One region of the Paenibacillus graminis genome, then DNA from elsewhere that is predicted to be linked to it. Evidence: riboswitches for the same ligand, from Rfam matches in the RefSeq annotation. Region 1 holds a riboswitch; each other region holds the start of a gene.
The links. A riboswitch is a leader RNA that binds a small molecule or an ion and turns the genes downstream of it on or off. The one in region 1 is predicted to bind cyclic di-GMP.
Positions count from the first base shown of each region.

Region 1 (9,944 bases):
ACTAGACCCAGCACATCGTCACGGCGTCTCACATCTGTAACTGCATATGCAGCTTCACCGCCTGCATCCGCAATGCGGGACGCCAGCGCCTCTAAACGTCCGGCTCCACGCGCTCCCAGCACAACCTTCGCTCCACGCTCTGCGAGAAGGAGCGCTGCTGCTTCACCGATCCCACTGCTTGCCCCTGTAATCGCTATAACCTTGCCTTTGATTCCTGACATATCCGAATCCCTCTTCCGTTTGCTTATTTGCCACAGCCTGTGCCGTAGCTTACCTGTCCATTATGGGGATTTTTTAGGGCCCGGAGGTAGACCATTTATGTTCAATCCTTGCCTAATCCTGCCCCTGGTGGTTACACTATGCTCATCTGACCGTACAGAAAGGAGGACACAGAACCATGAACCTATCCGCCATCGAGCCTTCGATTTCAGAGTATCAGCATGAACTGGCGTTGCGGATTCAACGTCATACACCTTCTGAAGGTGTAAATCCTTCGGCTGTGCCTTCACTTTTTTTCAGACGCTCCTCTTATGTGCTGGAGCCAAGGCATTCCATTAACGTCCCCTCCCTATGCATTATCGTGCAAGGTTCCAAGACAGCCACCGTTGGCAATGAAAGCTACACCTATGATCCGGCCAGCTATCTGGTCACTCCTGTTCATCTGCCCATTATCGGCAAAATCACGGAGGCGTCGCCGCAAGTACCCTACCTCAGCCTCCAGTTAAATTTCACTCCGGATATCATCCTGGATATCGTCAAAGGGAACCCTCCGCAATGGGATGGAAAAACAGGCCGTGGGATTATCGTAAGCAAGTCCACTCCTTCGCTGCTGGATGCCGTTCTCCGGCTGGTCAAACTTGCGGATACTCCCGAAGATATTCCGATTCTCGCACCGCTGGTTACCCGTGAGGTTCTTTATAGGGTACTGCAAGGCGAGCAAGGTGCGTCCATCACACAGTTTGCTTTTATCGGCAGCCATGCCTACCGCATCTCCGAAGCAATCCAGCTAATCAACCGCGACTATGCCAAGCCTCTTCTGATTGAAGACCTGGCAAAGGAGGTCAACCTGAGTCCTTCAGCGCTGCACAAGCATTTCAAAAAGGTCACCGCCATGAGCCCGCTCCAGTATCAAAAGGCTATCCGGCTGCAAGTCGCCCGCCGCTTGCTGCTTACAGAGTTTTTGGACGCCGCTGACGCGGGCTACCGTGTCGGTTACGAGAGCCCCTCCCAGTTCAGCCGGGAATACGCCCGCATGTTTGGGCGTCCGCCGATCAGCGACGTTAAGCACATGCGCGACTCCATCAATGATCCGGTTACTTAAACCGGCTTATCTTGCAACCCTGGCCACAGTGCTGGCTCCAAACAAAGGTATTTCTGCCTTTGTTTCCAGCCCCCAGGCCATCCTGGCTCCCAACAAAGGTATTTCTACCTTTGTTTCCTCCCCCTGGCCCGTTCTGGCTCCAATCAAAGGTATTTCTACCTTTGTTTCCTCTCCCTGGCCCGTTCTGGCTCCAATCAAAGGTATTTCTACCTTTGTTTCCTCTCCCTGGCCCGTTCTGGCTCCAATCAAAGGTATTTCTACCTTTGTTTCCTCCCCCTGGCCCGTTCTGGCTCCAATCAAAGGTATTTCTACCTTTGTTTCCAGCCCCCAGGCCATCTTGGCTCCCAACAAAGGTATTTCTACCTTTGTTTCCTCCCCCTGGCCCGTTCTGGCTCCAATCAAAGGTATTTCTACCTTTGTTTCCTCCCCCTGGCCCGTTCTGGCTCCAATCAAAGGTATTTCTACCTTTGTTTCCTCTCCCTGGCCCGTTCTGGCTCCAATCAAAGGTATTTCTACCTTTGTTTCCTCTCCCTGGCCCGTTCTGGCTCCAAACAAAGGTATTTCTACCTTTGTTTCCTCCCCTTGGCCCGTTCTGGCTCCAATCAAAGGTATTTCTGCCTTTGTTTCCAGCCCCCAGGCCATCTTGGCTCCCAACAAAGGTATTTCTACCTTTGTTTCCAGCCCCCAGGCCATCTTGGCTCCAAACAAAGGTATTTCTGCCTTTGTTTCCTCCCCCTGGCCCGTTCTGGCTCCAAACAAAGGTATTTCTGCCTTTGTTTCCTCCCCCTGGCCCGTTCTGGCTCCAATCAAAGGTATTTCTGCCTTTGTTTCCTCTCCCTGGCCCGTTCTGGCTCCAATCAAAGGTATTTCTGCCTTTGTTTCCAGCCCCCAGGCCATCTTGGCTCCAATCAAAGGTATTTCTGCCTTTGTTTCCTCCCTCTGGCCCGTTCTGGCTCCAATCAAAGGTATTTCTGCCTTTGTTTCCTCCCTCTAGGCCGCCATTCCAGTCCCTGAATCCATTCCTATCCAGCGCCTCATGCATGTTCCTAATCAGACGGACTAGCCCTCTATCCATTCGTTCTTAATTAAGAACAATTTTCAAAAAACAGCGATATATGCAGATATACGCAGGTAATCAATAATATACGATCTTTATTGCGAACATTTAGACGAAATCGGTATTTTTCTTTTCTAAGGACGACGGTGTATGATTTCCTTACGAACTTGTTCTTAATAAAGAACGAATATAGCGAATAAGATCCTTAGGAAGCCATGAGAGGAGGGCCCGCCTCTGTACCCCAGATCCGCCAAACGGCGTAAAAGAAAAAACCACAAAAAAGGTCTTCGCATCCTGCAGTCTGGAATGGCCGTATCTGCTCTGCTGCTGTATACCTCCGGCCAGATAGGCAGTACTTACGGAGGGTTTAGCGGTACCGCAGAGACAGTGAGCACGATTGGCTTTTGCAAGGTATTCCCTGAATCCGTGAAGCAGCTGCTCAATGCGTTGAAAGATCATCTCAATGCGGCTGCAGCTCTAAAGGCATCCTTGAAAAGTTACACTCCGCAGGCAGGTGTTCCAGGCCTTTCCGGAGTAGAGTCCATGTCTTTAGAAGAGCTTGAGACAGCGGAACAGGAGATTTCAAGGCAGATAGCAGCGCTTCAGTCGGATCTGAATGCCATCAACGGGCAAACAGCGGCTAACAACGAGATTTGGAATGGAATTCATGCAGAGATCAGCGCGGCGGCGGCGGTCCTGGTACAGATTGGAGGATACATGACCGATTTGGATCCCAATTGTCTGGAAATCAAGGATGGGCAATTCTTTAACGAGCTGCAAAGCAGTGTAAGCCAAAGCGGTGTGCTCTCCGCATCCTTCAGTGCTTCCATAACCGGAATTGTCAGCTACCTGAAGGCAATTCAGAACAACACGGTTTCATCCCCATTAACCGTTAACGAAGCTGTTTACAACCAACTTCATTTTAGCGCGGAAGAACCCTTACATTCCTTGCCGATCTTGACTCCAAGGGTCCAGCCTTCGGGAGAACTGTCCAATGAACTGATTTCTTCATATGAGCAGTTGGAAGCTGAGCTGAACAATATCAGGGATGCAGTAACCGCAGATATTTCAGGACTGGAGCTCCAGCAGCAGCTTCTCAGCCAGACCCGGAGCAAGCGGCTTGAAGAGCTTGAGAAAACCCGTCAGGAAGCACTGGAAAAGGCCAAAAAGGACGAAGAAGCAAAACTGGAATATGAGAAGCAGCAAAAGGAAAACGAAGCGAAGGCCCAGGCTGAACCAAAAACCACGCCGGGAGCCTCACCTGCGGCCACACCAGCTACACCTGAGGCAACTCCTATAAATACGCCGGAAGCTGCTCCTGGATCTGAGGCAATACCTGCTGGAGCTTCTGAAGAACCGGCAGCCGGCACCACTCCGGCACCAACCGCCGATAACCAAATCACAACTCCGGATGGGGACGTGATCAAAACACCTTCCCAAGAACCACAGGCAACAGAGCCTCCGATTAAGAGTCCTGAACCGACCGCATCGCCTTCGGAGCCACAACCCATTAAAGGTGGAGAATGACATGCTTATCAAAAAAATAATCAGCCATACAATATCCGCAGTGATGATTTTGATTTTCGTGGTGCTGGCAGCAGCCGTAGTAGTTTCCAGAGCTTCAGGGGGTGAACCTTCCCTTTTCGGATATGAGATCAAAACGGTGCTGTCCGGTTCGATGGAACCTGGCATTCAGACCGGCTCCATAGTCGCCTTGAAGCCCGGAGGAGATATGACCCGGTTCAAAAAAGGCGACGTCATTACCTTCATTAGCGGGGATAACATTCTGATCACTCACCGCATTGTGGACGCTTCTGCCAAAAACGCTGCCGGAGAAGTGGTCTATCATACAAAAGGCGATAACAATGATGCTGTCGATATGACGCCTGTCAGTTCGGGGAATGTTGTAGCCGAGTATACCGGAGTCACCGTTCCTTATATAGGATATGCCATGAATTTTGCCGCCTCCAAAGCCGGCAGTGTGGTCCTGATGATCGTTCCCGGACTGCTGCTCCTGCTCTATGCACTCTACAGCTCATGGAAGGCACTGACCGCCCTTGAGCGCAAAAACACCGCACTCCCCCAAGCGCCGCCGGGAACTGACATACAGTCCTGAACAGATTGTCCGCTTCCGCCTACGAAACGGAAGATACAATAATACATTTATCAGCAGCTACACAAATCAGAGGAGGAATTCGAATATGGGTATCAAAAAAACATTGGGTTTTGGCATCGCATCGGCAGCACTCGGTTTGTCTTTGATTGGCGGAGGGACCTTCGCATACTTCAGTGATACTGCAACAAGTACGGCTACCTTTGCAGCAGGCACACTGGATCTGAACTCCGATCCTTCCGTAATCGTGGATATCCAAAACCTGAAACCGGGTGACACCGTAACCAAAACTTTTAAACTTAAAAATGACGGTACCCTCGATATCGGTTCGATTCTGCTGAAAACCACCACTGAGGTTACAGATACCCTAGGCGACAACAACGGTGCCGATCTCAGCAAATTCATCAAGGTCAAATTTCTGAAGAACAATGACAAAGGAACGATTATCTCACCGGAAGTTGTTGTGTACGAAACTACACTGGATGCCTTGAAGGGGCAAACCCCGGATCTTGTGAACAATACCGGATGGGATCAAATTCTCACTGAAGCCGACGGCATCAAAGCACAGAGCAGCGACAGCTTTACAGTCAAGTTCGAATTCGTGGATACTGGCGAAGCACAAAACTATTTTCAAAAGGATAAGCTGAAGTTAACCTGGAATTTCGAGGCCAAACAAGGCCCCAAAAAAGATTACTAATTCATAACGGACCGCATTATATGAAGCAGCCTACCCTGATTCCGGATTCGGAAGCAGATTAGGCTGTTTTCCCTTGTAACAACGATTTTTGTTCGTTGTAAGGAAATTTGTTATACTGACAAGTGGAAACGGCTATGCGTCCTTAACGGCGGCATCCGTTTCAGCGAGAAATATAAGGATGATTGTTGGCGCAAACCATATCAACCCTTATATTTTAACAAAGTACGGAGGGGCGTTGTAATCGTGCCGGATAATATGGGAAGTCGCATCCACCATCTCCGTCTGGAAAAAGGCTGGTCCTTATCCGAACTGGCGGACAAGGCTGATGTTGCGAAATCATACTTAAGCAATGTAGAAAGAAATATCCAATCCAACCCCTCTATCCAATTTATCGAAAAAATCGCTGACGCGCTCCAGGTTTCCATCCACAGTCTGCTCTATGGCGAACCTTCGGATGCTGACGAATCCTCCCTGGACGGCGAATGGTTCCGGCTCGTTCAGGAAGCCATGGCCTCAGGTATAAGCAAGAGGGAATTCAAAGAGTTTCTCGATTACCAAAAATGGCGGCTGGAGCAGAAGGATCAATAATGGATGGTCGTCCGAAGCTCCAGCGATACAGAAAAAGGCACAGCGTATGGACGCTGTGCCTTTTTCTGTATGTATTCCCGCATAGCAAACGCCCCTACATCGCCTGTAATGCTGTTTTTTCGTTTAAAAACCGGCGGATTTCATCCGCATCGATCCCTGCCTTCTTGGCCGACATCAGCAAATATACCCATTCTAGATCCAGATCACCCATCAGCAGTTCTCCGTCATTCCCCTGGTTGGACTTATCCAAGAATATCTCCTCCTAGAATTTATGCGTCCCCAGGCAGTCCGGCCGTCGTAGTAGCTGCAGCATCTCTACATTAGACCCGAGACTTTGTGTCCCTGCCTTTCGGCAGGTTTACCCTTTACTGGATCCTTTACATGAAAGGATCTGGTTAGAAACCATGAAACCGTTATCCGCAATAACATTATATAAGATCTCACATGAGAAGTGTGTCGTTTTCTGGAATATTTTATGCTGAGTTGTGCAAAAGAATAGCTTTTTTTGCTAACCTTTGTCCAATCTATATGTCTTAAGGAGCTGTTTATGAATACTCCTGGTTAATAAATGGGTAATTATTACTGGTTGGACTGGCTTCAAATCCTGTATCTGCAACCAATATCCGTTCTTCATCATTTCCGGACTGAATCATGCCGTTTTGCGAACGGATTCCCCGAAAGTATGAATTGATTACACGTCTTGAAAGTAGCACAATAGGATGTGAAATGAAACCGTAAACATCGCAGCTCCACTGGGCGCTCAAGACACATGCGGCCACGTGGAGTTCATCCGTTAGGAGGATGTATTCATGGCAGTCAAAGAGCCCTATAACGAATCCATTTGGAGTAAGTATCACGGCCCCAATCTAGGCTATATTCAAGAGAAATATGAGCAATTCGTTAAAGATCCCTCTTCAGTAGAACATCATTACCGTGACCTATTTACTGTTTCCGGCCCTCCTCCACTTGCTCCGGATGCCGTAGAGGCCCCGCAGCCGGCTCTTTCGGGAGGCACCGAGTGGCTGAGAAAGGCCGTAAGAGCTTCCAAGCTAATCGCCAATATCCGCATATATGGCCATATGGCCGCCAATACCGATCCGCTTGAGCAGGGGAATAACCCTATGGCGAAATGGCTGGATTATGAAACCTACGATCTTACCCGCGAGGACCTGATTGCTATGCCCGCCTCGCTGATCTGGGAGAATGCGCCGCCGGATATTCATACCGCCTGGGATGCGGTTCACCGGATGCTCCAGGCTTATACGCAGACTATCGCCTACGAATTCGGGCATGTGCATGACGAACAGGAGCTGCGCTGGCTGAACGGCCAGGCAGAGTCCACAAGCTCTCCGGCGCCTCTGAATAATACCGAGCGCAAGGAACTTCTGAACCGTCTGATCCAGGTAGAGCAGTTCGAGACCTTCCTGCATAAGACCTTTGTCGGCCAAAAACGCTTCAGCCTGGAAGGCAATGATGCGCTGGTGCCCATGCTGGACGAGATTGTCCGTGCCGCCGCACATGATGGCGCGGAACATATTCTGATGGGCATGGCCCACCGCGGACGCCTGAATGTGCTGGCTCATATTCTCGGGAAGCCCTATGACATTATTTTCTCGGAATTTCATCATTCTCCCAACAAGGAGCTGTTCCCTTCCGAAGGCTCCATGGGCATTAACTACGGCTGGACGGGAGATGTGAAATACCATCTGGGCGCAGACCGTGCCGTGCGCGAAGGCGAGACCGTCCGCACCCGCATTACACTGGCGAATAATCCGAGCCATCTGGAATTCGTTAACCCTGTTGTTGAGGGTTTTGCCCGCGCAGCCCAAGAGGACCGGAATTCTCCGGGACTGCCGCAGCTTGACACGAACAGGGCCATGGCTGTGCTGATGCACGGGGATGCTGCTTTTCCTGGTGAAGGCATCGTCGCAGAAACACTCAACATCGGCAAACTTAAAGGGTATTCCAATGGCGGCACCGTGCATATTATCGTCAATAACCGGATCGGATTCACCACTGAAAGTGAAGATTCCCGTTCCACCCATTATGCCAGCGATCTGGCTAAAGGCTATGAAATCCCTATCGTCCACGTGAATGCCGATGATCCGGAGGCCTGCATCGCCGCCGTCCGTCTGGCCAGCGCCTACCGCAACCAGTTCAAGAAGGATTTCGTCATTGACCTGATCGGCTACCGGCGCCATGGCCATAATGAGATGGACGATCCGGAGACTACCCAGCCGATTGTATACGGCAAAGTGCGCAACCATCCTACCGTGTACCGCGTCTACGCAGAACGCCTGCAGCGGGACAATATCATCACAGCGGATGATGTGAAGCAGATGAACCTTGAGGCGGAGAAAGTACTGCAGCAAGCCTACGATCTGATGAAGGATGGCAAGCATAAAAACGGTGAAACCAAGACCTCCGTTCCGGTACAGCGTGAAGCCTCCCAGCCGCAATCGACGGCAGTGCAGCTGGAGCAGCTGCAGCAGATCAACCGCGAGCTTCTGACCGTGCCGGACGGCTTCAAGGTCTATCCGAAGCTGGAGCGGATTCTGCAGCGCCGCAAGGATGCGCTGAATGACGGGGAACGGATCGACTGGGCCTTGGCCGAGACTCTGGCCTTTGCCACCATCCTGAAGGATGGCACACCGATCCGGTTAAGCGGCCAGGATTCCCAGCGCGGCACTTTCGCCCACCGCCATCTGGTGCTGCACGACAGCGAGACAGGGGGATTGTTCTCCCCGCTGCACCAGCTCAGCGGTGCCAAGGCTTCCTTCGGGGTATACAACAGTCCGCTCTCGGAAGCCTCGGTGCTGGGCTACGAATACGGCTATAATGTGTTCGCACCCGAAACCTTCGTGATCTGGGAAGCACAGTATGGCGACTTCGCCAATGCCGCACAGGTCATTATTGACCAGTTCATCGCTGCCGGACGCGCCAAATGGACGCAGCGCAGCAATCTGACGATTCTGCTGCCGCATGGCTATGAAGGGCAGGGCCCTGAGCATTCCAGCGCCCGGCTGGAACGGTATTTGCAGCTCTCCGCCGAGGAGAACTGGACCGTGGCGAACCTAAGCTCCGCCGCACAATATTTCCACCTGCTGCGCCGCCAGGCCGCCTTGTGCGGCAAGAGCGATGCCCGCCCGCTCGTGATCATGGCCCCCAAGAGCCTGATCCGCAACCCGCGCAGCACTTCCTCCGGAGCCGAGCTGGCTGCGGGCGAATTCCAGCCGGTACTGCCCGAACCGCTTCTCGGCGGCAATCCCGGCGGGGTCACACGGCTGGTGGTGTGCAGCGGCAAGGTGACTCTGGATCTGCAGACCGAGCTGGAGGCAGGCAAAGATCAAGACTGGTCCTGGCTGCATATTCTCCGCCTGGAGCAGCTTTATCCTTTCCCTGAACGGGAACTGGCCGCGCACCTGAGTGCACTGGACTCCCTTACAGAAATCGTATGGGTGCAGGAAGAACCGAAGAACATGGGCGGCTGGAGTTATGCCGAGCCCCGGCTGCGGGCTATCGCTCCGCAGAATGTCAAGGTGCAGTATATCGGCCGTCCGGATCGTTCCAGCCCGGCCAGCGGTTATGCTGACGTGCATACTTTTGAGCAGCGTCGTATAGTTACAGAAGCCCTGAAATTGAATTCGCAAGTACAAGCGGCTGTACCGTCTTCCCGCTAGAGGGCGGTGTCACGATAATGAAACTATTCTATTTGGGGAGGTAACGGCCAGTGTCCGAAATTAAAGTACCCGATTTGGGCGAATCCATTTCCGAAGGAACCATCTACAAGTGGCTGGTAAAAGAAGGCGACACGGTCGGCCAGGGGGATGTGCTGGCTGAGCTGGAGACCGACAAGGTCAACCTGGAGATCAGTGCGGAGGAGGACGGCGTCATCTCCTCCATCCTGCGCCAGGCCGGCGAGAATGTAGCCGTCGGCGAAGCGATCGGCATCATCGGCGCCGGGACGGCAGTCGCCGATGCTCCGCAGGCCGCTGACGGCGGCAAGCCGGAAGCGGCGGCACCGGACAGCGGCGCGCCAGCCGCGGCCGCGCCGCAGGCCGCAGTGCCAGCTGTTCCCGCCGCACCGGAAGGAGCGGCGGCAGGCTCTGCGGCCCTGGCTTCGCCGGGGGCGCGCAAGCTTGCGCGGGAGCGGGGCATCGACCTCGGC
Region 1 is NZ_CP009287.1:491,215-501,158, reverse strand. Features, by position in the region: gene PGRAT_RS02230 (SDR family oxidoreductase) at 1-221, opposite strand, end outside; gene PGRAT_RS02225 (AraC family transcriptional regulator) at 398-1,321, shown strand; gene PGRAT_RS32945 (hypothetical protein) at 1,305-2,315, shown strand; gene PGRAT_RS02215 (hypothetical protein) at 2,685-3,905, shown strand; gene sipW (signal peptidase I SipW) at 3,907-4,494, shown strand; gene PGRAT_RS02205 (TasA family protein) at 4,580-5,188, shown strand; gene PGRAT_RS02200 (helix-turn-helix domain-containing protein) at 5,444-5,776, shown strand; gene PGRAT_RS32110 (anti-repressor SinI family protein) at 5,871-6,026, opposite strand; cyclic di-GMP riboswitch class I at 6,056-6,149, opposite strand; gene PGRAT_RS02195 (2-oxoglutarate dehydrogenase E1 component) at 6,586-9,456, shown strand; gene odhB (2-oxoglutarate dehydrogenase complex dihydrolipoyllysine-residue succinyltransferase) at 9,507-9,944, shown strand, end outside.

Region 2 (9,944 bases), 3.0 Mb from region 1:
CGCGTAACCGCAGGGGGCCAGGAAGTCAGCCTGACTCCAAAAGAGTACGAGCTGCTGCATTATTTGGCGATTTCGCCGGATAAGGTGTTCTCGCGCGAAGAGCTGCTGAAGGATGTGTGGAACTATGAGTTCTTCGGGGATTTGCGCACCGTGGATACACATGTCAAGCGGCTTCGCGAGAAGCTCAACAAAGTATCACCGGAATCGGCAGCGATGATCACCACGGTCTGGGGAGTAGGCTACAAGCTAGAGGTACCTAAATAAGTGAAGTTCTGGAGAAGTCTTGTCGGAAAGCTGTGGATCACGATCATCTGTCTGGTTGCTGTCGTGCTTATCACACTGGGGCTGTTTCTTCTGCCTTACATCGACAGCAACTTCGCCAATTCCGGGGCGATCAAACGCTTGTTCACGTATGTCTGTATGATCGGGTTTTCTCTAACGACGTTTTTCGCTTTATTCCTGTTCACGAAGATTACCCAGCCGATGCAGCAGGTGATTGAAGCGGCGAATAATATCCGCCGGGGGGAATACGGGACGAGATTGACACTGGTCACCAGTGACGAGATCGGCCAGCTGGCCACCTCCTTCAATCATATGGCAGAAGAGCTGGAAGAGAACATCCGCAGTCTGAACCACGAGAAGGGGCATCTGTCCAGTGTATTGCGCAGCATGAGCGACGCTGTCCTCACCTTTGATACCGATGGGAAGATCATATTGACCAACCCGCACGGCCAGGCTCTGCTGGAGCGGTGGAGCGATCTGGACTGGGAGCAGGAGAATGAATCCGAGCTGTACCCGCAAGGGGCAAGTGACAGCGAGGTACCGCCGCCCTTGCGGCCTTTGTTCTTCAGTACACTGAGCCAGGGCGGGGATCAACGCTCTCAAGTGCATGTCCGCCAGGGAGTCTGGTCGGTTCATATGGCTCCGCTGTATTCAGAAGATACGATCCGCGGAGTAGTAGCTGTTCTGCGTGATGTTACCGAAGAGGTTAAGCTGGAGAAAATGCGCCGGGACTTCGTGGCCAACGTATCGCATGAGATCCGCACGCCGCTGTCGATGATGCAGGGCTACAGCGAGGCGCTGCTGGATGGAATGGCTTCCTCTCCCGAAGAGAGCAGTGAGCTGGTTCAGGTTATCCATGACGAGTCGCTGCGGATGGGCCGGCTGGTGAAGGATCTGCTGGACCTTGCCCGCATGGAGGCCGGACATACCGATATGATGAAGGTGCCGGTGGATATGGGGGAACTGCTGGAACGGGTCTACCGCAAATTTACTGTCCGGGCCAAGGAGCGGGGGCTTCAGCTTGAGCTGAAGCCCGGCAGTGACACGCAGCTGCTCAAAGCCGCTGACGAAGATAAGCTGGAGCAGGTGCTGACCAATCTGCTGGACAATGCGTTTCGGCATACGCCTGCGGACAAAACCATTACAATTCTGACCTCCACAGCCGTTCTTGAGGGCCGCCGTTACCTGGAGATCACCATCCGTGATGAAGGGGTAGGCATTCCTCCGGAGGATCTTCCTTTTATCTTTGAGCGCTTCTACAAAGCAGACAAGGCCCGCGTGCGCGGAGAGTCCGGGGGAACCGGACTTGGGCTGGCGATTGTCAAAAATATCGTCGAGTCCCATCATGGTACGATTACTGCCTCCAGCAGACTGGGGGAAGGTACCGAGTTTATCCTGCGGCTTCCTGTCGAAAAACAGTAATGCCGAGACAATGTATGACAGCGCCTCTGACTGCAGAGGTGCTTTTTGTTGAAATCACCACATAAATCTTGTTCATCGTGGAACAACCCGCCAGGTTTACCAAGCCAGTGTTAGGAGGCACACGTAGATGATTCTATCATTAGACCAAGGCACTACCAGCTCGCGGGCAATCTTGTTCGACCAGGAGGCCGGTATGGTCTCGCAGGGGCAATATGAGATCAGACAGTCCTTTCCCCGCCCCGGCTGGGTAGAACATGATCCGGATCAGATCTGGGAGACTCAGCTCGCAGCGGCCAGAGAGGCCATTAGCGAGAGCGGGAGGCCTGCTGCGGAGGTATCAGCTATCGGTATTACCAACCAGCGGGAAACCGCGCTGGTCTGGGACAAGGCCACCGGGAGGCCTATCTATCCGGCAATCGTCTGGCAGGACCGCCGCACAGCCGGACAGTGCGAGGAGCTGAAGGGGCGCGGGCTTGCAGATACCATTGCCGCCAAGACCGGCCTTGTAGTGGATGCCTACTTCTCGGCAACCAAGCTGGCCTGGATTCTGGATCATGTGCCCGGAGCCCGGGCGCGTGCCGAACAAGGCGAGCTGCTGGGGGGAACCATCGATGCCTGGCTGATTTGGAAGCTTACCGGAGGAGCTGTGCACGCTACGGATGTTACGAATGCTTCACGGACCATGCTGTATAATCTGCATGAGCGCAGATGGGACGAGGAGCTGATGGAGGAGCTGAGAATTCCGCGTGCGATTCTCCCGGAAGTCCGAATGTCCGGCGGGGATTTTGGAACTGCCGGGAGTGAATGGTTCGGGGAAGAGATACCGATTCGATCTGTACTGGGAGACCAGCAGGCCGCTCTATTCGGGCATACCTGCCTGGAGGCCGGGAGTGCCAAAAATACATACGGCACTGGCTGCTTCATTCTCATGAATACCGGGAATGAAGCAGTAGCCTCCAGTCATGGGCTGCTGACCACAGTGGCCTGGGGCATGGGCGATGAATTATATTATGCCCTAGAAGGCAGTGTGTTTGTAGCAGGAGCCGCGGTACAATGGCTCCATGAAGGGCTGGGCCTGATTGAAGGCCCGGCAGACTCGGAGGAAAAGGCCGGGGAGGTGGAGGACAGTGAAGGCGTTGTAGTGGTACCCGCTTTTACAGGACTCGGAGCCCCTTACTGGGATATGTATGCCCGCGGAGCCGTGTTCGGCTTGACCCGCGGTACGACGGCAGGCCATCTGGTCCGGGCGACTCTGGAGTCCCTTGCGTTTCAATCCAGGGATGTCATCGGCGCAATGGAAAAAGACGCCGGAATGCCGCTGACAGGACTGCGGGTCGATGGCGGAGCAGTGCGCAATGATCTGCTAATGCAGTTTCAGGCGGACATTCTGGGCAGCGAGGTGACGCGTACAATGTACGCAGAGACGACAGCGCTGGGGGCTGCCCTGCTCGCTGGTCTAACGTCGGGGGTCTGGACGAGGGAGCAGCTGGAGAGCTTCAATAAGGCAGAGAAGATCTTCGCTCCGTCAATGGAGGCAGAGGAGCGCGAGCGCCGTTACCATGCCTGGCAGGACGCCGTATCGCGTACCATGGGCTGGGAGAAGCATGAAGGGCGCCGATAAGGGTATTGGCAGGACGATAAGTGAATAGCTGAACATAATGAGCTTACAACAAAGCGGTCCGTTAGGCAGATCATCTGCCTGACGGACCGCTTTGCTGTGACTGGATAAGTTGAATTAAAAAATTTTAAAGGCCAGCCCCTAAATAACTAGTATTCCATTACAAAAGCTACATTCTGCCAGCCTGCGCCAACGGTCCAGAACAGGACTTTATCGCCGCGTTCAATCTTTCCTGTAGTTACTGCTCTATGAAGGGCGACAAATGGGCTGCTTGTAGAAGTATAGCCGAATTCATCACCGATGTAGACAGCAGCGTCGTCGCGGATCCCTGTTTTGCCGGAAACGGCACGGATATTAGGCAGGGACAGCTGCGAGAAACAGGCGGCTTTGATCGATTCAGGGGCAATGTCATTATTGCTAAGCAATGTATTAATCGATTCAGAGGCGGCATCCACACAAATCGAGTCATCAAAAGGAATGAACTTCACATTGAATTCTCCGGCAGCCACACCCTTTCTTCCGAGGTTAGCCAAGCCTTCAGCAGGGAACATCGAGTTGCCGTAGACACAAGTGTCTGTCTGATAGATGGAGTCGATAAACCCTACAGAATACTCATCCCTTTCCAGAATAAGAGCTGCTGCTGCGTCGCCGAAGTTGGCGTAGTAGACAGGATCATTTTTGTCGGCATGCGGAGCCACGTGATCGGAGCCGATGACGAGCGCACGGCGGATTCTCGGGTTGGCCATCATTTGACGGCTTACCTGCTCCACCGAGGCAGTCATGCCTGCACAGTTCGCGTTGCTGTCAATGCAGATGGCATGAGAGGGGCCGCCGATCAAACGGTGAATCATGAGAGAGTTGGTCGGGAAGATATATTCAGGAGTTTGGCTGGCATATGCAATCAGGTCAATGTCGGCACCGGTAAGTCCCGTCTTGTCCAGCACATTGCTGGCTGCTTCAAAAGCCATGGTCAGAGAGTTTTCTTCACTGCTGTCGATGCTATACCGGCTTTCACGGCCCAATGTAGCCAGAAGTCCACGGATATCAATACCCTTTTCGTCAAAATGCTGTATGAAAAAATCGTTGCCAATCTTTTTGCTTGGATGATAGATATCAATATCCTTAATTCGTATCCCGGCCATGGTTAATCCCCCTAAAAGTATTATGTGCGCTTCTTCACAGCCATAGATTTGTACAAAACCCGCTTCGCCACCATCCTGCAGATTTGTGATCCGCCGGCCAATGACCTAAGCCTGAACAGTCGAGGTAATTTCCAAATTTTCAAGCCCCGCTTTGCGGCCCAGACGGGCAAGCTGCATTTTGAGGATCGGGTTATTTTCAAGAGTCAGGCTTACCCTTTCGAAGCCATCCGCTTTGAACATGACGAAGCATCCTTCCAGCAATGGCACAACATCAGGAGCAGTCACATTCAGTTTTCTGCAGTCAATCTGCAGTGCATATTCTGAAGGGGTAATCGGGTTTACAGTTTGCTGATAGGCTTGGATCGATTTGAGGCCGTCCTCATTGGAGAAGGTTCCTTCTAATTCAATATTAATAATTTTTTTTTCGGAATCGGTTTTCAAAATAAATTTACCCATGTGTTCATCTCTCCCAAATTTGAATGTGTTTCAGTTTTTGAATCTATCCGGAAACTTTAGAATTTTATGCCTTAATTCGACATAAAAACCTTAGTTTTGGGATAAATTCCCTTCAATATAATCATAGATTTATCGAATATGCAATAAAAAAGTCGAATTTTGTATAAATAAGTCGAAAAAAATTATTCGATTTCCTCAAGTGTGGCCAGCAGCACATTAAAAGCTGAAATCACTCTGGGCGCACCAACAACCGGCACCAGATGCAGTAAAATACCTTTGATCTGATCTACAGTCATTCCGACGCTGAGCGCCATCACATAATGGACTCCGAGCTGCTCGAACTGTCCCATCGTAATCAGGGATGAAATAACGGCAATTTCTTTCCAATCCGAACCAATCGTTGTACGTTGAAAAACGTCTCCATAGGCGTTGCCCATGATATACTCGGCCAGCTCCGGGAAATGCTCCTTGATTGGAGCCAGAGCTTTGGCACCGTAATTGCCAGATAAGTTGGAAAAATGCCTAAGACCGCTGTTAATCGTATTTTCCACAGAGATGCCTCCTGAATTGTGATGAGCGGCAAGGAGCAATCAAGTGAGGAGAGGTCCTTGCCGCTGTTGATTCTTAGTTGAGATTCAAGGTTCGATGGGCCGTCGGAGGCACTTCGGCACGGTCGGTCAGCAGTTCAATTACAGCCACGCGGTTAGAGGCCACTGCGGCATGGATAGCAGATGTGAATTGTTCCTGAGTCTCGCATCTGTAGCCTGTGGCTCCCAGTGATTCGGCAAATTTCACGGCATCCATAGGAACTTCGAAGATCGTGCCATCGATTCTGCCTGTTGTTTTTTCCATGCCCTTTAAGGCCATATCCAGCTGCATGTTGTTCACTACGATAAAGATCACCGGGATATCCTTGCACACGGCCGTATTGATCTCTGTGCCAAGCATCATGAAGCAGCCGTCACCGGTAATGCAGAAAATCGTTTCTTCCGGTGAAGCCACCTTAGCTCCGATAGCCATGCCGATAGAATTTCCCATGCAGGCAAAGTAAGCATCGAAGACAACGCTGCCGGGCTTTTTGACTTTGTACCATTTTGCGGCATTGAAGCCATGGCTGCCATCATCAACAAAAATGGTGTTGTTGTAAGGGATCAGGTCGCTTAATGTGGACATGACCGAAGCAAGCGAAAGCTTGGACAGAACCGGCAGCTCTTCCGCATAATGAACATCGGTTTCTGCTTCGTGTTTTTTTATAGCGGATAAATCTGCTTTCTGAAGAAAGAATGTAAGATTGTCGTGTAAGTCCCCGCTTACAGCGATTGTTTCTGAGGTTAATATTTTTCCTACAAAGGTAGGATCGACGTCAAATTGAATCAATGTTTTGGGATGATTCTCTGGCTTGAGATTGCAGATGGTCATATCGCTAAGGCGTGAGCCAAGCACGATGAACAAATCACTGCGGTTTAACAAATCCTCGCCGTGCTTGCAGCCGCCGACACCAATAGGACCGTGATACAGCGGGTGATCCCAGGCGATGGCACCCTTGCCGCCGGGAGAGGTGACCACCGGAATATTGAAAGTTTCAGCCAGTTGAACAAGCTCCTCGTGCGCCTTGGAACGATTGATGCCTTTGCCGGCAATGATCAGAGGATGGCTTGATTCATTAATTGCAGAAAGTACACGTTCCAAATTACCGGCACTTACCAGACGTTCGCGTTCAGGAATGACAATCCGGCATTCTTCCAGCATTTCGGTCTGTACATCAAACGGGATACAGAGATGAACCGGACCCCGCTGTCCGCTCAAGGCAATGGAGATGGCATGACTGAAGATCGTGCCGAAATGATCGCCGCGTTCCACCAGCTTGCTGTAAAGGGTCGCGGGTCTGAACATATCCGCCAGATCGGCCAGATAAGCCGAAGAATCCTGGCACTGGGGAATCCCCAGTTCCTTGATGGATTGATGTCCTGTTATAAAAAGTACGGGAAGATTGTTCGCTTTGGCATGTGCGGCGGCGGTGAGAAGATTGGTCCCCCCCGGCCCGGAAGTCCCAAAAGCCACCCCGAGTCTGCCTGTTTTGAGAGCATAGCCCGCGGCTTCGAACCCGGAACTGGATTCATGTCTGCCGGGAATAAATTCAATACCGTAATCAACCATTTTCAGGACTACGGGACAAATAGACTTGCCGATTATGCCAAAAGAATGTGTTACACCAAGGTTTCGTAGTGCCTCAGCCATATAATCTGAAACTGTTTTCAAAGGAAATCCACCCCACCCAATGTTTTTTTTATTTTTTTCAGCAAAATAGAAAACCTGTACTCAGGAGAGCACAGGTTGGCTGCGTAAATAACCATAGAGAACGCAGGAAAACCCGGACGTTCGGCTGTTCAGCAACCTGGCAGTCATGGTCCCATAAAAATGAGACTGTAGATCCATGGCTTTGCGTCATTCCCTTTCGGTGAATTTTGCCAATATGTGTTAAAGAAAATTATACCTTTTTTTATTTTACAATATATTTCTAACTCTACTTTTGTCAATATATTTGTGCTGATATCCTCGGATTTTGGCGAATTCTGCCTGCCGGTACATGTGAAAAATAGTATAATTTTGTATATATATAAGAATGGGTAAGAAAAAAGGGTTAATGAAAAAAAGTCCGAAAATGCAAACTGTGAAGAAATATTGAAATTATCTAAAAATAAGTATTTTGCACTATAAACTCAATTATTATAAGCATATTTTGCCTTGATAATGGAATGCATTGTAAAATCTACTGTGTAAAAAGAACCATTGAACAAAGAGCAGCTCATCTCCAAATGTCTATAATCCAAAAACGGAAACAGGCTAAGGCAAAGAAGTGCAAAAGAATGGAGGGGCTCTTCTAATGCAAAAAAACTGTAACCGATGAATATAACAGCGAAATTTTTGTGAACAAAAAAACTGCCGCAGGAAGGAGGCGGCAGTTCCCTCGTAACATTTAAAATTTGAAAATGTGAATCGTTTTTTGCAGTTGAAATACAGCTTGGGTCATTTTCTCCGTTTCTTCGGCAACGGATTGCAAGGCATGAATTTGCCCGTTCATCGCTGCGGAGACCTCTTCTGTTCCTGCGGCCGTTTCTTCGGTAATCGCAGAAATATTTTCGATGGCTCCCGAGATTTTATGTGCGCTTTCCAGCATGAGGTCGCTTTCAGCAGAGAAGGAAGCAATTTGCTCGGTTATGTATTGAACGCTTTGCACAATCTGTGCGAAAATATTCGCTGTTTCGATAATCATCTCGTTCTGTACCTGAACGACTTCCTCATTAATGGCTATGTTCTCGATCGCTTGTTTGATATCGTTCTCTATGCTGCGGACCAGACTGAACACCTCTTTGGTAGAGGCGGTAGATTCCTCGGCCAGCTTGCGTACTTCCTGGGCCACGACGGCAAAACCACGGCCATGTTCACCAGCCCGTGCTGCTTCAATAGAGGCGTTGAGCGACAGGAGGTTGGTCTGCTCAGCGATTTCTGTGATGGTTTTGGTGATCATCGTAATCCCCCGGGCATTTTGGGAGAGTGCTTCAATCGTGCCGGCCACCTTCTGGGTAGCTTGTATATTTTTGCGCATGCCTTCAGCTTGCGTATCTACCGATTGCCGTCCTTTTTCTACCAGTTCCAGTGTATGTACAGACCGTTTATTCATTTCCTTGGTCGAGCTCGTGTAATTGGAGACCTTAGTCTCTATGTCTTTGATGGATTCGGTCATGTCGGCAATGTCCACGGAGATTTCATTAGCGCCAAGAGCCAGTTCATTGGACGAAGAGGCGACTTGGGCCATTACTATCTTCAGATTCTGGTTCTTGTCTTCAATGCCGCGGCTGGCATCCATAACCTGGCGGGTAATCTGCGAAGCATCGGTAAGGATTTTTTTGAGCTTATCGATCATGGTATTGAAGGAACGGCTGATGTCCCCCATGGAGCCGTTCTCGTCGGCCCGGTTAGTAAAGTCGCCTTTTGCAATGGTGTGTGTAACATTAGAAATGTCGTCAAATGAAGATGTAAGCGTTCTCTCAATGAAGCGTGAAAGAGGGAAGGTGAGAGCTGCCAATACGGCTACAAGGATAATTCCGACAACAATTTTGCCCATGACCAATAAAGTGACCAGTACAGGAATTGCGAATAAGGCGGCGATCAGATAACATCCGGCAACAATTCTCTGTTTAAGCGGAAGCTTGTTCATCCAGTCCATAATAACTATTTCCCCCTAATAAAATATGTTGTGTATTGTAATATTATAGGCGAATTCAGGACGTTAGGTCTATTGTAAGAATTGACATAAATAAAATTGGGAAAACAGCTATCCTTGTTGGAAGGCCCAGGAGTCTAGTCATGCTGCGGCTGGGAATTTCCCAGAAGAGAACGTCTTACGCTGCGGCCCAACAGGACTGTTTTTAAGGCAGCCTTATAAACTTTTAAACGCAATTCTTCCGGTGCCTCAACGATCACATTTGGACCTAGGGACAACATCACCCGGCAAGCTGCTTCTAAGGTGTTGAACTCAGCCTCAACCTTCAGCCACTCAGCCTCTGGGGAATCACTTATGTCTAGCACTGTAACATAACGTTCATGTCTTAACTGTTGAAGCGAAGAAGACTTTAATGAGAATTTGGCTTGAAAGCTGGGGAGGGCAGATTTGAAGGAGGTTTTGGAGGACTCCCAGTAGCGCGTCAGTTCAAAACCGTCAGGACGAGCATAAGCTTCATCTATCATTTGAGCCGCAACGATTCTCGAGACCCGGTAGGTTCTGAGTTGCTCTTCATGCTCCCCGATCACATACCAGACCCCTTGTTTAGCCACCAAACCCAGCAGTCCAATCCTTCTGTTCTTCACTTCCCCGTTGCGCAGGTAGGAGATATTTACCTTCCGGTCTTCCCGCAGGGCCGTCTGCAATATGGAAAGAAAGGGAAAACTCTCTTTGGATGGAAGCCATCCTTCATTGTCTATATGAATACGCTGGTTAAAATAGTTGGCGGAAGGGTGTGTAT
Region 2 is NZ_CP009287.1:4,671,678-4,681,621, reverse strand. Features, by position in the region: gene PGRAT_RS20110 (response regulator transcription factor) at 1-264, shown strand, start outside; gene PGRAT_RS20105 (HAMP domain-containing sensor histidine kinase) at 265-1,704, shown strand; gene glpK (glycerol kinase GlpK) at 1,832-3,325, shown strand; gene PGRAT_RS20095 (3-oxoacyl-[acyl-carrier-protein] synthase III C-terminal domain-containing protein) at 3,472-4,464, opposite strand; gene PGRAT_RS20090 (hypothetical protein) at 4,570-4,920, opposite strand; gene PGRAT_RS20085 (carboxymuconolactone decarboxylase family protein) at 5,103-5,471, opposite strand; gene PGRAT_RS20080 (thiamine pyrophosphate-binding protein) at 5,545-7,179, opposite strand; cyclic di-GMP riboswitch class I at 7,307-7,400, opposite strand; gene PGRAT_RS20075 (methyl-accepting chemotaxis protein) at 7,898-9,148, opposite strand; gene PGRAT_RS20070 (helix-turn-helix transcriptional regulator) at 9,283-9,944, opposite strand, start outside.
Region 2: another riboswitch for cyclic di-GMP. It lies ahead of PGRAT_RS20080 (thiamine pyrophosphate-binding protein); the one in region 1 lies ahead of PGRAT_RS32110 (anti-repressor SinI family protein).

Region 3 (9,944 bases), 110 kb from region 1:
GCATTGCCGGATGGCTCCGATCGTTTCCTCACCCAGCTGATGGCCGCAAATAGTGATTTCGCCGCCGCTCTTCGGCAGCAGGGCATTCATCAGCTTGACCAGTGTGGATTTGCCGCAGCCGTTGGGCCCAACTATGCTAACCCACTCTCCCTGGGGAATGGATAAAGAGATATTATGGAGAATGGGATGCTCCGGATCGTATCCGAATGATACCCCATCCAGCTTAATCACAGCCGGCACCTCTTCTGCGGCCTCCACCTCTTGATATGCTTCACTCATGTTAGTCATCCTTCCGCTGATGATTCGGCTCAGCCCAAAAATTCTTCAAACAGCGATATTTTGGACAGCGACGCTACCAGATAGCGGACCGCATAGCCGACGACAATCCCCGTTACGATTCCGGTAATAAGCAGCACCGGCAGGTAGTAGAAAATACTCGTGGATTTAAACACTATGGCTGCCGCGAACAATTGCCCGGTGTTATGGGCCAGTCCGCCGGCGATGCTGATTCCGATCACACTGAATTTTTTGCCCCCCCATTTCACCAGCAGGAACATCACCACAAAGCTGAGAAGCGAGCCGAACAGGCTGAAGAGCAGACTGGAAAATGTGCCGAGCAGGAATGAGGTAAGCAACGTCTTTAGAATAACAAGGACAAACGCGTCCCTGCCCCGTAAAAAGAAAATACAAGTCAAAATCATAATGTTGGCGAAGCCAAGCTTAGCCCCAGGCATCAGCCCGACCCCGACCAGCGGGATCTGGGCTTCCAGCAGACTGAGCACTACAGCTACTGCAGCAAAAATCGCCACAATCACCGTCCGCTTCAGAGCCGTTGCCGATTCGCTACTGGACATAGGCATCTATATCATCCTCCCCTGAACCCGCACCTGCAATTTCTACTAACACCCGGTGCGGCAGGCACACGATGGTCTGCTTGGGACGGGTAATATGGCCAAAACCCAGGCATACCTTGTCAGGGCAGTCTGCATCGTACATTTCAATCCCGTAATCATGCACCTTCAAAATGTTATAGCCGCGTTCCGTGCGGACATCAATGGTTTGTTCCTCTTTTGTAAGCTTCACTGTCTTATACAGCTTGCCATCCACCGTTATATTGGCAACAAGATTATTGTCCGGTCCCGCCTTGTCTTTATCGCTCGAGAGCCATCTCGGCACGATAAAAGCGAGCGCGGCAATGAGCACGATGGAAATCAGCAGCACATCTGCGCGTTTCATAATGATCTCCCTTATTTTTTAATTAAAATCCAGACTTATTAATTATAACGGTCCGTCTGCAATCCTTCAATGAATGTACTTGGGATTTGCCGGTTTTAGGGGGCAGTTCACAAAATAGGCACGCAAGCAGAAGCGGATACCGAAGATAAACTGGATGGCATCCGCTTTAACAAGAAATATAAGGATAACGCCGCGTTACACCCCGGACATCCATTCCCCTGCTATCCTGCCCGGCCTGGATAATCCGCTTTACCGGATTTATCAGCTTTTCCGAAATAAGCCAGAAACAATCCGGCAAACTCAGGGTCCCACTGGGTGCCTCTTCCCTGCTCCAGAATAGCAAGCGCCCGGTCATGGTCCATTCCTTTGCGGTAAGGCCGGTCCGAGGTCATGGCATCATAGGCATCGGCCACGGCGATAATCCGTCCATGCAGGGGAATGGCTGTTCCGGCCAGGCCATCGGGATATCCCTTGCCGTCATAACGTTCGTGATGGGATCGGACTCCGCCCAGATAAGGCGCCATTTTTTCTTCAGGCTCAATCTGCCGCAGAATATTTTCTCCAAGAACGGGATGGCTTTTGATCTGGTCGAACTCCTCCTCCGTAAGCTCCTCCTCCTTGAAAAGCACGCTGTCCCGCACACCGATTTTGCCGATATCATGCAGCAGGGCCGATTTGCGCAAATTATCCAGCTGCTGTCCTGTAAGCCCGGCGAGCTGGCCAATAATGACCGAATATTCCGCTACCCGCAGCGAGTGTCCGGCGGTATATGGATCACGGGCATCCAGGGCTACGGCAAGGGTGGTGAAATAGCTGTCGAGCAGCTGCCTGCTCTGCTGTTCCCGGGCCTGGAGTCCGCGGACCATCATATTAAACCCGGCCACAAGCTTCGAAAATTCATCCGAGTATTCATCCTGCACCTGCAGCAGCCGTCCGTTCTTGATATTGTTCATCGCCCGGTATAATTCGTTGATTGGATGCTGCACGCTCCGGGTCAGCAGCCAGGCTGCTATGGAAGAAAAAAGGGTGCCGATCAGCAGCACAAGCCCGGCCCATTCCCAGTAGCTCCGCATACTCTCAGCCGCCCCTCCCCCCAGTGTTTCCAGCCGGATCTGGGTCGCCATAATGAATAGCACAAGCGGAAAGGTTCCAATCAGCATACAAGTAATGAGGAATTTGGGGCGAATCGGCACAAACACATGCCCTTCCAGAGAAAAATCAACCATGTGCAATTCCAAAGCCCGGTTTCTGAAATTCTTAATTAGTGGAATAATTGCCGAGGAGGTCAGAAAAAATTCAATCAACGCATGCATACACGCTACCAGGATGGACCCGGCCACCGCAAGCACAAGGTAGATGTAGGGGAGACTGATTAATCCCGTACGAATCATCCATAAGGTCAGGATCGACGCAGGCAGAGACAGCCCCAGAAAATGCGGACCCAATATCCGCTGCACCGCAAGCTTCGGCAGCCGGTGAGTATGCAGGTAGGCTTCTTCCAGCATGGCAAGTGTGGGCCTATGCTCCGTAAGTGCGGTCCGGATCGGCCGGATTTGCCTGATAAAAACACTGATCTCCACAACAGCCATTATGGCGAACGAGATCAGCAGGATCAGCAGCAGCCGATAATACTCTGTCGCACTTATTTCAAGTGAAGAGAGCAGGATCAGGCTCCCCACCGCAAACACGGCAACAACGGAGCCGAATATGTAGTTGCGAATTTGCCTTTTCAAAAAACCCCCGTATAAATTCATCAGGTCCTCCGTTTCCAGCCTGCCCACCCAGCTTAAACTGTTTGCATTTCTGTATAACCCGTGCTATAATAAAAGAATATTTGTTTACTGTATACATTATCCCCATCAAGAAGATGTCAAGCCGATTCGTTGCCCGTTTATCTATTATCGGCATTTTGGACACAAAATCTTACGTTTTCTTGCAGTACTCTTCCTTTTTATGAGATTAAATTCGAATATAGTTTTCCGATTCACACTGGCACGGCCACGGAGCCGTAAGGACAAAAGAGAGGTAGGGCTTTTGTCGTTTTGGAAGGATTATTCTCGCCACACGGCTGCTGGAAATAACAAGGAATTAATACACCCGTCTTGCTCACAGACGCGGGGGATTAAACATACAGAGAAGACATGGCTTCGCTGCATTTGGCGATCATAATGCAGTTCCATGTGTGGAACATATTAGCGCCCGATAACCGCAGTTTGCGGATATCGGGCGCGTCTACGTTTCAGGAGACTTTTTTCCGGATCAATCAAGTGGAAACGGCTACGCCGTCCTCTGAAAAAGCATATGCTTCCGAAGCAGCGATACTCCGTATCGCTTTCAGGTATCCGTTTCAGCGAGAAATATAAGGATAAAGTATCGTGTGAAACTTATACTTTCTTATATTTGAACGTACCGGGTCACAAAATCAGTTACCTTCCCTACATACGCCGCCTTATCCGTATCATAAGCCACGCCATGCCCAGCACCGTGAATCACAAGCTTATCCTTGGGACTGCTGCACGCTTGATAAAGCTCATCCAGCATATAAAACGGTACGAACTTGTCGGCATCACCATGTATGAACAGTATCGGCACGCGGGCTTTACGGACCTGCTTCAGCGCCGAAGCCTCTCCGAAGAAATACCCTGCCTTGATCCGGGTAATGAGGCTCGCCATATGGACAAAAGGAAAACTCGGCAGATGGTACATCCGCCACAGCTGGTACGACAGCTGCGCTTTGACAGAGGTATAGCCGCAGTCGGCTACGATGGCTTTGACCTGTGGGGGAAGTTCTTCCCCGGAAGTCATCATCACAGTGGCTCCCCCCATGGATACCCCATGCAGTACAATCTGGGCCTCCGGCCCGCTCTCTGCGAGGATATACTCAATCCATCTCAAGTAATCCAGGCGTTCCGGCCAGCCAAACCCGATGTAATCCCCCTTACTGTCGCCATGTCCGCGGGCATCGGGAAGCAGCACATTATACCCCATGGTCTCGTAATAGATTTTGGCGCATGCCCCCATATCCTTGCCTTTCCCGGAATAGCCGTGGGCTATAATGGCAGTCCGCCCTCCGGCACGCGCTGACGGCAGATAATAGCCGCGCAAGGTAAGCCCATCGTCAGAAGTAATCTCAATTTTCCTGAAGCTGTGGCGGGATACCCAGTCCGCACCTTCTCCCCACGAAGGCCCGGCAACCGGCGGGTCCACCTTAAGATCAGGAGTTTTGGCCAGGAACTCCTTGGGTGCCCGCTTGATTGCGATTCCGTAAAAAAAGAACCCCGCATACGTCAAGCCGCCGGCAATAATAATCACAACGGCAAGTATAATAACACTCCACATGAACAATATCACCTTTCTTCCGGCATAATGGAATCCCACTTTCAGGGCAAGCCTTACACGCCCCCCGATTTTCAGCATAGTATAACATGGCTCGGGGAGCAGTTGGAAATGCAGAGAAGGCCGGGGCCATGAGACTGGACGGGCTACGGCGGCGAAAACAAGGGCAGATATGCCTTTGTTTCGACCCGTCCAGCCCTGGAAGGCGAAAACAACGGCAGTTATGCCTTTGTTTCGGCTCGTCCAGCCCGGATTGGCGAAAACAACGGCAGATATGCCTTTGTTTCGGCTCGTCCAGCCCGGATTGGCGAAAACAACGGCAGATATACCTTTGTTTCGGCTCGTCTGAAGCTGTTCAGAGTGGAAACCCATACGCCAGACACCTTACTTCAATAAGATGTAGTGGAACAAGCACAAAAAAACAGGACTTCTCCATTACTGAAGAAATCCTGCTGTTGGCTTGTTATGCTGCTGTGGGACAAAGGTGCACCCTTTCGAGTAAACCTACTTATGGGGCAGCATTTTTTCTAATTCGCTATCCCCTCACTATAGCTACAATTTACGGCTTCTATTACCGTTTGCGTTTACTGCTGTTTCCTGCAGTTCTGCTGAGCAGTAGTCCCAAACCAGCTATTCCCAGACCTGCGATGTAATAAGGCGCTGGACTTGCTTCTCCAGTCTGCGGCAGTTTATCGGGTGTATCCACGCTGCCTACAGGAACTTCGTCATCTGTTATAACTATTTCCTCCGGCTCCGGTGTTACCGTTGGGGCCGGTGCAGGGACTGGCGCTGGTTCTATTGAGGCTGTTGGTTCTATTGACGCCGTTGGTTGTACCGGAGCAATTGTTACCACAGGCCCCAAGGGTAATGGGTCATCATTGATCAGGGTATCATCCACAATCGTGCCGATAACGGATGATGGTGTTGGCGTCGGGAACGTTACCGGAACATAAATTACTGTAGTGTCTGGCGTTGGTGCCGGTGTAACTTCACTTGTTGGTGTTGCACCCGGTGTCGGTGTTGCTGATGCAGTGGCACTCGGTGACACGCTAGACGTTGGCGTCGGCGTTACGACTGCGGTCGGCGTCGGCGTCGGTGTTACGACAGCGGTCGGCGTTGGCGTGACGATGGCGGTCGGCGTCGGCGTCGCCGTCTCACTCGGCGTTGGCGTCGCCGTTGCGCTCGGCGTTGGCGTTGGCGTCGCCGTTGCACTCGGCGTTGGCGTCGCCGTTACGCTCGGCGTTGGCGTCGCCGTTGCGCTCGGCGTTGGCGTTGGCGTCGCCGTCTCACTCGGCGTCGGCGTCGCCGTTGCACTCGGCGTTGGCGTCGCCGTCTCACTCGGCGTTGGCGTCGCCGTCGCACTCGGCGTCGGGGTCGCCGTCGCACTCGGCGTTGGCGTCGCCGTTGCGCTCGGCGTTGGCGTCGGCGTCGCCGTTGCGCTCGCCGTCGGTGTTGCCGTTGCGCTAGGCGTTGGCGTCGCCGTTGCACTCGGCGTTGGCGTCGCCGTTGCACTCGGCGTTGGCGTCGGCGTTACAGGCGGTTCGGAGCCTTCATACGGATAGTGGTGCATCTGCACATAACCGCTGAACGCTTTTGCGATCAGCGTGCCATGAAGCTCTGCATGATCATAAAAGACACTGGCATGAGGAGCCAATATAGTGCCCTCGATGGTTGTATTCCCGATATTCACAGAAGCAGCTTCATAGAAATTGAACAGGACCTTGCGGGGTTTGCCTCCCCAGAATTGAAAATTAGGAATTTTCACAGTGCTTCCGCCCACATTAATAATGACGGTGGCATCACCTGCTATGTTGAACTGCAGCCCGTTGGCGTCGGCCAGGTCAGCAGCAGCCAGATGAATGACATTATAGGCATCCGGAGCGTTGATAGTGATTTTTCCATATTCTTTTACAAAAGGCTGTGTCTGTGTCAATGCGGCCAATTCATCCGAACGCTGGATCAGAAACTGTTCCTCAGCCGCAAAATCAATCGGTGTCCCTTGGCGGGGAGTCTCCTTAAGATCTGCCCGTGTGCTGCTTATAGTGCCTCCATATACAGCTGCTCCATATATAGTTCCGTCTGTTAGGCTGAGATTTTTGCCGGCAACCAGTACATCCCCACCGGGCGCATCTTTGGAAACACCGTACCCCTGCAAAGTAATATTTCCTTCTGCCGCGAGCCTTCCATGAATCTGATCGTAAGATTGCGTGAAATCTCCAAAGATAAATGCGTTAAAGTTGCCGGCAACACCCAGGACAGGAGTAGGGGTATACGGCATATTTCCCGCAGCCTTAACATTCCAACCCCAAGTAACCGTGCTGCCCAATGCCAACACCCCTGTCAGAATCAGAGCTGCTGCTTTCTGTGATCTTTTTTTCAATCGCCTTGCACCTCCTAGTAACTTATTCTATGATTTTGCGGAAAAACTATAACAACAAAAAGACCGCCACGAAGGGTTAGCTTCACGGCGGCCGGACGATCATAGCCCTGGTTGGGCATTAGATTCCTGACTTTGCGTCCCGTCCTTTCGGACGGTTTGCGTTTATACATGAGGAATATAGATTTCAGTGAAACCTATGTAGTCTATGACATTTGTTACTTTTGAACTAATTTCAGTTTAGCGGTTCCCCTGCCCTATTGTCAATCTATTCCTTAATTATTTTTTCATGTGACCATTTAGACGATCCTGGACAAACCCGCTATTCATAAGGCTTTTCAGCTTACCTGTCCAGAAGAGAGTCTCACCGCAGAACGGGTTACCGCCTTTTTCACAGCACCCCATCCCGTATTTATTTGCAATTTTCAATATTAAAATATAGTATATTAGAACTATAATTTCAAATTCTATCCATCCTATTCATTCTTAGCTATTTCTACTCCTTAAGGAGCAAGAACGTCCTTTCGAATTAGGAACGCACTACAAAAAAAACTGCCCGGAATCCACCGGCAGCAGTTCTTCATCCATTTCTATGTAATGCTATATACGCTCCCATAACCAGACATTGCGGATATAGCGGATTGGGATTTATAACAGCTGAATCCAGCCAATCATGGACACCCACAACGGAATACTCAAAAACAACCCGAATGCCAACCCACGGCGGAGACTTCCTTCATGACTCATCATAATTCTCCTCTTTGAGGTGCTTTATTTTGTTACACTTCAATCTTTTATATTTCAATTTTAATATAAAATAATTCTTCTTATTTTATTGTGAAAAATGTCACATAAAGTTTCTTTGTTTATAAATTCCAGTGGTTATTTTTTGAATCGAAGCCAAGTTCATCTGCCGGGGTATCAAAAGCGGTTACGTTGGGGAGCAGTATAGAATCAAATCCCGCTCATGATAGCGCAAGGGTCAGCCTGACAAAATAAAACGGGCCTCACCATGGGAGTAGGCAAGGCCCTGCAAGCTATCTATAAACACCGGGGAGTGTTTGGTACATTCAATATATATACTCAACCTGAAAATAAGCTGATAGCTGCATAAAAATTACATTAAGAGCTTCCAATAGCCCAGTGTGCCGAAAAAAACGACCAGTGCCACAGGAAGAATAATTTTCCGGCTCACCTTATCCTCAAACGAAAAATACAAACACAGCATACAAAGCCACGCAATAAGGAGACTTCCCATTTCCTATGCATACGCCCTTTCTTATACATCCTGATGATCGCGCGGGACAGTGGCAGCACCAAACATCCTATAAGAAGATTACCCGCGAGTCAGCCGGTTCATACCCAATTATGGCTTGGGCCGCTAAATAATTTTTCTTGTTTCGCCAAAAGGCTGTACAGTCCCGGCCGGTCACTGCTCTCCCTCCAGCACAGGGTACTCCCAGAAGCTCAGCCTGCCTTTGGCCGGTATGGGCCGGGCAAGTGCCGTTATATCTTCCAGCTTCCAGGCATAGCGTCCTGGCGCATAATCGCCGAAAGCCAACTCATTGCCGCCAGGCCAGCCATGGGCGGCATCCGCCTGCGTCACCTTATAGCAATCGGCCAGACGGCTTGTGGCGACGATGGCTCCCAGAGGGGAGATTGTCCACAGTGAAGCCATGCCGCGCCAAGGCCGACTTGAAAGGCTCCTGCCTGCAGGCAGTTTTGTCGATCCCCATTCCGGCATGAATAGCCAGTTCACCGCGATAAGCTGTTTGCCAGGAACGGGTTTCGAACTGTTTTTCCCCAAGCACAATTAATGCGGCCCAGGGCTGCCGGATTGTCAGACATTTCATCTCTGCCTTTTCTCCTCTCTGAACAGCAAAAAACGCAGCCGCCGAACATCCGGAAAGCCGCGCCGCCTATAGTTATCGGGATGCTGGAAGGGACAAAGCCCCTGCCTGCGCAATGTGTGTGCTTTCTACTACTGTATTGTATGACGCTATGGGATTCTGTGCAACTTTTACGAGAAGCGGAATAGAATAAACTTCCAGATTACAGCTAAATAAGGGCTGGCCGCCAGTCCGCAGATGGCTAAAAAGACTTGAATTGGTGTACTCATCCGGGCATCCATTCCGGTCCAGCTGATGGAAAAAGAAGGCTTGGGCGGCTCAAGCCCGTACTGCTCCATTAGCCGTTCTTTTGTGCCGCTGTCCACAATTGTTCCTGCATCCGCTGCATGGACGAGTGCCGGTTGCAAAAACAATAGGATGAAAGCAGCGAAACAGGTGAACGTGAATATAATTTTGTGTTTATTCCTCACATTTCTTTTTTCTCCTTTTTCTTGAATTTACTTTCTATTTATTATATCAGATTTATCCAGACTTTTTATAGATAAAGCGTTATACGCTGTTCCTGCGGCATCCAACCCGGATTCACCAGTTATGTACATAAGATCAGCCAGATTTGTTGATACTTCTCCCCTCCATATCCGTTTAAAATTAATGGTAATATTATGAAAGGTCGGTTTAAGCACCCTCTGTTCTCCGCAGGTGAAGTGGAAAAAGGTACACTAATTCAGCTCATTTCGCTCCTGATGAAGTAATATGGCCCAATTAAGTTTCCTTTTTCCACTTCAATCTCACAATTGTTGATTTTGGGGAGAAATAAGTTCCCTTTTTCCAGCTGGCACTGCTCAGCAGCGTCGACTGGTAAAAAAGCCTCAAAGTTGCCTGCCATGCAGACCAGAACGGCCCAGGGCTTCTCATATTCACATATCAAAATAAAATAACTCTTCAAATTTTTTGTCCAAAGCAATGCATAAGACTAGAGCCAATTTTGCGGTAGGATTAAACTGCCCTGTTTCAATAGAACTTATTGTATTTCTTGAAACGCCCACCATTTCTGCCAATTGGGTTTGGGATAATTTTTGTTCTGCTCTTGCCTCTCGCAATCTATTTTTCAACATCAACTTTTCATTCATCTTGGCCCCTATCCT
Region 3 is NZ_CP009287.1:602,498-612,441, reverse strand. Features, by position in the region: gene PGRAT_RS02705 (ATP-binding cassette domain-containing protein) at 1-279, opposite strand, end outside; gene PGRAT_RS02700 (Gx transporter family protein) at 309-860, opposite strand; gene PGRAT_RS02695 (NusG domain II-containing protein) at 844-1,236, opposite strand; gene PGRAT_RS02690 (HD-GYP domain-containing protein) at 1,458-2,969, opposite strand; gene PGRAT_RS02685 (alpha/beta hydrolase) at 3,631-4,944, opposite strand; gene PGRAT_RS32130 (choice-of-anchor A family protein) at 5,144-6,952, opposite strand; cyclic di-GMP riboswitch class I at 7,036-7,123, opposite strand; gene PGRAT_RS34750 (hypothetical protein) at 8,379-8,627, opposite strand; gene PGRAT_RS34745 (ASCH domain-containing protein) at 8,557-8,802, opposite strand; gene PGRAT_RS02665 (hypothetical protein) at 8,970-9,269, opposite strand; gene PGRAT_RS02655 (helix-turn-helix transcriptional regulator) at 9,717-9,929, opposite strand; gene PGRAT_RS02650 (DUF6442 family protein) at 9,938-9,944, opposite strand, start outside.
Region 3: another riboswitch for cyclic di-GMP. It lies ahead of PGRAT_RS32130 (choice-of-anchor A family protein); the one in region 1 lies ahead of PGRAT_RS32110 (anti-repressor SinI family protein).